2 regions of the Streptomyces nodosus genome follow, and region 2 is predicted to be linked to the other one. Evidence: riboswitches for the same ligand, from Rfam matches in the RefSeq annotation. Region 2 holds a riboswitch; the other holds the start of a gene.

Region 1 (4,206 bases), 3.8 Mb from region 2:
GTCGTTCTGAAGATCGTCAAACGGTTCCTCGACACCGGTGTGTCGCTGCAGAACATCCGCAGCGCCGTCCAGCACCTCAGGGAGCGCGGTTTCCGCGACCTGGAGCGGATGACGCTGATGAGCGACGGCGCCACGGTGTACGAGTGCACCTCCTCGGACGAGGTGCACGCCCTGCTCCAGGGCGGGCAGGGCATCTTCGGCATCGCGGTGGGCGTCGTCTGGCGGGACGTGGAGAGCGCGCTGTCCCAGCTGCACGGCGAGCGCGTCGACACGGGGGAGACCATCGTCGGCCACAATCCGGCGGACGAACTGGCACGGCGGCGCAACCGGGCCGTCTGAGGCGCGCCTCCGGCGAGCGAGCCCGTTGTCAGTGGCGTAGGGCAGCATCGGAGATGTGAGAACCGCGCCCACCGTCCTGCATCTCGACATGGATGCCTTCTACGCCTCGGCGGAGCAGGCGTCCAAGCCGAGTCTGCGCGGGAAGGCGGTCGTGGTGGGCGGGCTCGGCCCGCGCGGAGTGGTCGCCACCGCCTCCTACGAGGCACGGGCCCTCGGGGTGCACTCGGCGATGCCCATGGCCCAGGCACGCCGGCTCGCCCCGAACGCCGCGTATCTGGTGCCGCGTTTCGGTCTCTACCGGGCGATCAGCGAGCAGGTGATGGGGCTGCTGCGGGACCTGTCGCCGCTGGTGGAGCCGCTGAGCCTGGACGAGGCGTTCGTGGATCTGGAGGCCGGGGGAGCGGCCTGGGACGAGGAGTCGGCGCGGCGGACCGGGACGAGGCTGCGCGCGGACATCCGGACCGGCACCGGTCTCACGGGCTCGGTCGGGCTCGCCGTCTCCAAGATGCTCGCGAAGATCGCCTCCGAGCAGGCCAAGCCGGACGGACTGGTGCTGATACGGCCGGGCACCGAGCGCGCGCTGCTCGGCCCGATGTCGGTGCGGACCCTGCCGGGGGTGGGCCCGGCCACCGGGGACCATCTGCGGCGCGCCGGGATCACCACCGTCGAGGAGATCGCCGACGCGGGCGAGGACGAACTCGTCCGGCTGCTCGGCAAGGCCCATGGGCACGCGCTGTACGCGATGGCGCTGGCGCAGGACGAGCGGCCGGTGGTGGCCGAGCGGGAGACCAAGTCGGTCTCGGTCGAGGACACCTACGACATCGACATCCACGACCGGGTCCGGGTCGGTCTGGAGGTGCAGCGGCTCGCCGACCGCTGTGTGCGCAGGCTGCGCGAGGCCGGCCTGTCGGGGCGGACCATCGTGCTCAAGGTGCGCAGATACGACTTCTCCACCCTGACCCGCTCCGAGACCCTGCGCGGGCCCACGGACGACCCCGCGGTGGTGCGGGAGGCGGCCGCACGGCTCCTTGACTCCGTGGACACCACCGGCGGGGTACGGCTGCTCGGCGTCGGCGTCAGCGGTCTCGCCGACTACACCCAGGAGGACCTCTTCGCCCAGGCGCACCTGGCCGCGGGGGAGACCGGACCGGCCGAGCAGCCGGAGACGGACGAGACGCCCCCGCCCGCGGATGAGCAGCGGGAACCGTCGTCCGAGCACCTCTGGCGTTCGGGCCATGACGTCCGGCACGCCGAGTACGGGCACGGATGGGTGCAGGGCAGCGGCCTCGGCCGGGTCACCGTACGGTTCGAGACGCCCCACTCGGGGCCGGGACGCGTCCGTACCTTCCGCACCGACGACCCCCTGCTGGAGCCGGCGGATCCGCTGCCCCTGGTGCTCAGGGGGCCCGACCGGCCTACTACCGGGCCTCAGGCCCCGTCGGACCCCGCGAGACGGCCGAAGTCGCGGTCCGGCGGCGGAGGCGGCGCCGCCACGTCAAGCCCGTAGTGGTGGTAGAGCTGGAGCTCCTGCTCGGGTGAGAGATGACGACCGACGCCGAAGTCGGGGGCGTCCTTGATGAGGGCCCGTTCGAAGGGGACCCAGAGCGCGCCCTCCACCAGCTCGCTGGGCTCCAGCGGGACGAAGGCGTCCCTGCTGAACAGGCCGGTCCGGATGGCCGCCCACTCGGCCACACCGGTCGCGTCGTCGAGGTAGACCTCGTCTATCGTGCCGATCTTGTTCCCGTTGCGGTCGAACGCCTTGCGGCCTATCAGGTTGCGCGGGTCGATCTCGGTCTTCACGGGCCCTCCAGCCTGTTCCTCACCCATCCGTCACCACTGCAGAAGTGCGTATCAAGCACTACAAAAGTGCACATCGGGCCAGGCGGCCACTCGAAAACCCCTGGTTGTCGCCGCTGGTAGTCTGGCAAGCGGCTGTTGACCCCGTGCGGGAGAGTCCTCCGGAACGGTCCGGAGGCGCCGAAGGAGCAAACCCTCCCCGGAATCTCTCAGGCTCACGTACCGCACGGACGAGGTCACTCTGGAAAGCAGGGCGGGTCTCGACGGACTCCGCCCTCACCGACGGTGAAAACCGGAGCGCCCTCGGGCGGACCGGTGAAGCTCTCAGGTTGAGATGACAGAGGGGGAGGCCGTCCGGGTACCCGCGCCGTGGTGCCCCTCGCAGGTCGCGTCAGACCAGGAGGCCTCCGCAATGACCGCCCATCGCATTCCGCTCTCCGAGCTCGAACGGGGCACACCTTTCGAGCAGCGCCATATCGGGCCGGACCAGGAGGCGCGGGCCAAGATGCTCGCGCAGGTCGGCTACGGCTCGCTCGACGAGCTCACGGCCGCAGCCGTCCCCGATGTGATCAAGAACGCCGACGCGCTGGACCTGCCCGGTGCGCGCACCGAGCCCGAGGTGCTCGCCGAGCTGCGTTCGCTCGCCGGCCGCAACCAGGTCGTGGACTCCATGATCGGTCTCGGCTACCACGGCACCTTCACGCCGCCGGTGATCCTGCGGAACGTGCTGGAGAACCCGGCCTGGTACACCGCGTACACGCCCTACCAGCCGGAGATCTCCCAGGGTCGTCTGGAGGCCCTGCTCAACTTCCAGACCATGGTCGCCGACCTCACCGGCCTGCCGACCTCCGGCGCGTCCCTGCTCGACGAGGGCACGGCCGCCGCCGAGGCGATGGCGCTGTCCCGGCGCATGGGCAAGAACAAGAAGGGCCTCTTCCTGGTCGATGCGGACGCGCTGCCGCAGACCGTCGCCGTGATCCGGACCCGTGCCGAACCCACGGGCGTCGAGGTGGTCGTCGCCGACCTCGCCGAGGGCATCCCCGCCGGGATCGCCGAGCGCGAGATCAACGGTGTGCTCATCCAGTACCCGGGCGCCTCCGGTGCCGTGCGGGACATCAAGCCGGTCATCGAGCAGGCGCACGGGCTGGGCGCGGTGGTCACCGTCGCCGCCGACCTGCTGGCGCTGACCCTGCTGGCCTCGCCCGGTGGGCTGGGCGCCGATATCGCGATCGGTACGACGCAGCGCTTCGGCGTGCCGATGGGCTTCGGCGGCCCGCATGCCGGCTACATGGCGGTGCACGAGAAGTTCGCCCGCAGCCTGCCCGGCCGGCTGGTGGGCGTCTCGGTGGACGCGGACGGCCACAAGGCCTACCGGCTCGCCCTGCAGACGCGGGAGCAGCACATCCGCCGCGAGAAGGCCACCAGCAACATCTGCACCGCCCAGGTGCTGCTCGCCGTGATGGCCGGTATGTACGCCGTCCACCACGGCCCGGAGGGGCTGCGGACCATTGCGCGGCGCACCCACCGCTATGCCGCGGTCCTCGCCGCCGGTCTCACCGCGGGCGGGGTCGAGGTCGTCCACGGCGCCTACTTCGACACCCTCACCGCGCGGGTGCCCGGGCGGGCCGCCGAGGTGGTCGCCGCCGCCCTCGAGCGGGGCGTCAATCTGCGTCCGGTCGACGCCGACCAGGTCTCGATCGCCTGCGACGAGACGACCGGGCGGGCCCAGCTGGATGCCGTATGGGCCGCGTTCGGCGTCGAGGGCGAGGTCGAGGCGCTGGACGCGAGCACCGAGGACGCGCTCCCGCAGTCGCTGCTGCGCACCGGTGACTACCTCACGCACCCCGTCTTCCACCAGCACCGCTCCGAGACCGCGATGCTGCGCTATCTGCGCCGGCTGTCCGACCGGGACTACGCCCTCGACCGCGGAATGATCCCGCTGGGCTCCTGCACCATGAAGCTCAACGCGACCACGGAGATGGAGCCGATCACCTGGCCCGAGTTCGGGCAGATCCACCCCTTCGCGCCGGTCGGCCAGGCGGAGGGCTACCTCACCCTCATCCATGAGCT
Region 2 (4,206 bases):
TCTTGTGGGTGGTGGTGGTGACGACATGGGCGTGCGGCACCGGGCTCGGGTGCAGCCCCGCCGCCACCAGGCCGGCGAAGTGCGCCATGTCGACCATCAGATAGGCGCCGACCTCGTCCGCGATCCGGCGGAATGCGGCGAAGTCCAGCTGCCTCGGGTAGGCCGACCAGCCCGCCACGATCAGCTTCGGCCGGGACTCCTTGGCAAGGCGCTCCACCTCGTCCATGTCGACGACACCGTCGGCACCGACGTGGTAGGCGACCACGTCGTAGAGCTTGCCGGAGAAGTTGATCTTCATGCCGTGGGTCAGGTGCCCGCCGTGGGCGAGGTCCAGACCCATGATCGTGTCGCCGGGCTTGAGCAGCGCGAACATCGCGGCCGCGTTGGCCTGCGCGCCCGAGTGCGGCTGCACATTGGCGTGCTCGGCGCCGAAGAGCTCCTTGACGCGGTCGATGGCGATCTGCTCGACCACGTCGACGTGCTCACAGCCGCCGTAGTAGCGGCGGCCCGGGTAGCCCTCGGCGTACTTGTTGGTGAGGACGGAGCCCTGGGCCTCCATGACCGCGGCCGGGGCGAAGTTCTCCGAGGCGATCATCTCGAGGGTGGACTGCTGACGGTGCAGCTCGGCGTCGACCGCGGCGGCCACGTCCGGGTCGAGCTCATGCAGAGGTGTGTTCAGAAGCGACATGTGCTGCTACGACTCCTCAGCCGGCGATGTGGGCGGCGTACTCGTCGGCGGAGAGCAGGTCGTCCTGCTCCTGGGTGACCCGCACCTTGAACAGCCAGCCGCCCTCGAAGGGCGCGGTGTTCACCAGCGACGGGTCGTCCACCACGGCCTCGTTGACCTCGGTGATCTCACCGGTGACCGGGGAGTACAGATCGCTCACCGACTTGGTCGACTCCAGCTCGCCGCAGGTCTCGCCCGCGGTCACCGTGTCACCGACCTCCGGGAGCTGTACGAAGACGACATCGCCGAGCGCGTTGGACGCGTGCTCCGTGATGCCGACCGTCGAGACGCCGTCCTCGGCGTCCGACAGCCACTCGTGCTCCTTGCTGTAGCGCAGCTGCTGGGGGTTGCTCATGTCTGAATTCTCCTGTACGCGGGGAGTGGAGGTGAAAGGGGGACCGCCGGGGCGCTCACGAGCGGACGGGACATGCCCGGGGGCACGCCCCGGCTCGCGCCCGGTGGCTGCTACTTCTGGCGCTTGTAGAACGGCAGCGCCACGACCTCGTAGGGCTCGTGCTTGCCACGGATGTCGACCCCGACGCCGGGCGTGCCCGGGACGGAGTGCGGGGCGTCCACGTACGCCATCGCGATCGGCCGGCCCAGCGTGGGGGAGGGGGCACCGGAGGTGACCTCGCCGATCACCTCGCCACCGAAGACCACCGGGTATCCGGCGCGCGGGACGCGACGGCCCTCGGCGACCAGGCCCACCAGGACGCGCGGCGGGTTCTTCTCGGCGCGCTCGGCGGCCTCGACCAGCGCGGCGCGGCCGACGAAGTCGCCCTCCTTCTCGAACTTCACGACCCGGCCGAGACCGGCGTCGAAGGGGGTCAGGGAGGTGCCGAGCTCATGCCCGTACAGCGGCATCCCCGCCTCCAGGCGCAGCGTGTCCCGGCAGGAGAGGCCGCAGGGCACCAGACCCACCGGGGCGCCCGCCTCGGTCAGCGCCCGCCACAGGCCCTCGGCGTGCTCGGGGGCGGCGAACAGCTCGAAGCCGTCCTCACCGGTGTAGCCGGTGCGCGCGAGGAGCACCGGGACCCCGGCGACCGTGGCGGACAGGCCCGCGTAGTACTTCAGGCCGTCCAGATCGGCGTCGGTCAGCGAGCCGAGGACGCCGGCGGACTCCGGGCCCTGGATCGCGATCAGCGCATAGGCGTCCCGGTCGTCCCGCACCTCGGCGTCGAAGCCCGTGGCCCGCTCCACCAGGGCGTCCAGCACGACCTGGGCGTTGGAGGCGTTGGCGACGACCAGGTACTCCCGCTCCCCGAGCCGGTACACGATGAGGTCGTCGAGGATGCCGCCGTCCTCGCGGCAGATCATGGTGTAGCGGGCGCGGCCCACGCCGACGGAGGAGATGTTGCCGACCAGGGCGTGGTCCAGGAGCCGGTTCGCCTCGGGTCCGGTCACCGTGATCTCGCCCATGTGCGAGAGGTCGAAGAGACCCGCCTTGGTGCGGACGGCGAGGTGCTCGTCGCGCTCGGAACCGTACCGCAGGGGCATGTCCCAGCCGGCGAAGTCGGTCATCGTGGCGCCGAGCGAACGATGCAGGGCATCGAGCGCGGTACGGCGCAGGGGGCTACTGCTCATCGGTTGTGCTCCCAGGGCGATGGGGTCCCCCGCGCGAGCGGACGCCGAGCGTGGGGAGGGCGAGGTCGTTCCTCCCCATCTGTCATCGGAACCTGAGAGGTTCGCCATGACTCCGCGCGGCGGTCGTCACGGCTTGCACCTTGGGTGGAGCCACCGGAAGCGGCCCGCTTTTCAGATGTGCCTCGCCCGCGCGGTATAGGGGCCTGAGAGATTCAAGGGAGGGACTTGCTCCTTCGGCGCCCGGACGCAGATGCGTACCCGGAACTCTCCCGCGCGGATTCAAGCGGCCGGTATGCAGTTGGCGCGGACATCATTGCACGCCACACCCGCCCCGTGGCAGGGCCCATGTCCGTCACCGGGCTGTGGCGTTTCCCGCACCGGAACGTGAACCTGGCGCATTACCTTTTCTTTGCATTCGGCGGAGGCGGGTATCCCTGCCTTCGGGAGCGCGCTGCCAGGGAGGGCATGACGGTGAACAGGACCACGGTGTACGCCACGGCGCCGGACGTCACGGCGCCCGCACGGCCCGGGACGGGGACCCGGCGGGAGCGCGGGCCGGCGGGGCCCGGCGGGATCCGCGATCTGCGCGGGAGCGCCGGCCGCGGTCCGCACCGGCTCACCTTCGGGGCCGGCGATCTGGTCGTCGTCGCCGGTCTGCCCGGCGGCGGCAAGTCCACCCTGATGCGGCGCGCCGTGCGGGGCTTACGGGTCGACTCCCAGGACACCCGGGAGCGCTGGGACGGGCACCTGGCCCGCTTCCTCCCCTACGCGCTCTACCGCCCGCTGGTCCGGCTCACCCACTACACCGCCCTGCGCCGGGCGCTGCGCGCGGGCACCGGGGCCGTCGTGCACGACTGCGGCACCCAGAGCTGGGTGCGCAACTGGCTGGCCAGGGAGGCCCGGCGCCGCGGCGGCACCCTCCATCTGCTGCTGCTCGACGTCACCCCGGACACGGCCCTGGCGGGACAGCGGGCGCGCGGCCGGGGCGTCTCACGGCGCGCGTTCCTCAGGCACCGCCGGGCCACCCGCCGTCTGCTGCGCTCGGTGGAGGAAGGCCGTCCGCCCCACGGCTGCGGCTCGGTGGTGGTGCTCGACCGGGACGCGGCGGACGTCCTGCGCGGGATCGACTTCGCGGACCGAGCCACCTCGCCCGGCCACCCGCTAGCCTTTTCAGCCACAACAGCGGTTCTGAGCAGGCGGTAGGCAGATGGACTTCCAGGCGGACCTTCCCGCGGGCATTCCCCCACAGGCGCACCCCCATCCGCACGGCGGATGGCCGGGCAACGAACTGGAGGAGGTGCTCTCCGCCTCACTCGGCGTCCCCTCGTCCGGCGCCCGCATCGTCGAGGTCCTCGCCCGGAGCTTCCTGTGGGTGCCGTTGCCCAACGGCGGCGGCCCGCACAGCGAGTCCCTCGACCTGCCCACGATGGAGCTGGCGGGCCAGGCGTACGTGCCGGTGTTCAGCTCGGAGGAGCAGTTCCGCCAAGTCGTCGGCACCCATATGTCGTTCACGATCGCGCCCGCCGTCGAGTTCGCGCGCGGGCTGCCCCCGCAGGTCGGCCTGGCGCTCAACCCGGACGGGGTGGTCGGCGCCCCGCTGCCGCCGGAGGTGGTGGCCGAACTGTGCCGCGGCGGGAACACCCCGCTGGGCGGGCCCGTCACCGGGGGCCGTGTCCGGCTCTTCGAGCCCGACTGGCAGGACGATCCGGTGGACCTTCTCGCCGCCGCCTCCGCCGAGTTCGAGGCGACCGGTCTGGTGCTCACCGCGCGCCGCTGCCTGGCCGCGATCGAGACCGCCGACCCGGTGATGTTCATCGGCGTCGAACTCTCCTCCTGGGAGGCGGACACGCGCACGATCCCGCTGGAGGCGCTCGGCCGGGCGCTCGGCACGGTGC

What was found. Region 2 has a riboswitch for glycine ahead of gcvT (glycine cleavage system aminomethyltransferase GcvT). Riboswitches for the same ligand answer to the same signal wherever they lie in the genome.
Region 1: another riboswitch for glycine. It lies ahead of gcvP (aminomethyl-transferring glycine dehydrogenase); the one in region 2 lies ahead of gcvT (glycine cleavage system aminomethyltransferase GcvT).

Annotation. Positions count from the first base shown of each region.
Region 1 is NZ_CP023747.1:1,433,694-1,437,899, reverse strand. It holds gene CP978_RS06525 (MerR family transcriptional regulator) at 1-339, shown strand, start outside; gene CP978_RS06520 (DNA polymerase IV) at 395-1,846, shown strand; gene CP978_RS06515 (PRC-barrel domain-containing protein) at 1,768-2,139, opposite strand; glycine riboswitch at 2,276-2,371, shown strand; gene gcvP (aminomethyl-transferring glycine dehydrogenase) at 2,549-4,206, shown strand, end outside.
Region 2 is NZ_CP023747.1:5,196,161-5,200,366, forward strand. It holds gene glyA (serine hydroxymethyltransferase) at 1-688, opposite strand, end outside; gene gcvH (glycine cleavage system protein GcvH) at 705-1,082, opposite strand; gene gcvT (glycine cleavage system aminomethyltransferase GcvT) at 1,193-2,311, opposite strand; glycine riboswitch at 2,381-2,492, opposite strand; glycine riboswitch at 2,493-2,593, opposite strand; gene CP978_RS23520 (AAA family ATPase) at 2,777-3,514, shown strand; gene CP978_RS23525 (enhanced serine sensitivity protein SseB) at 3,519-4,206, shown strand, end outside.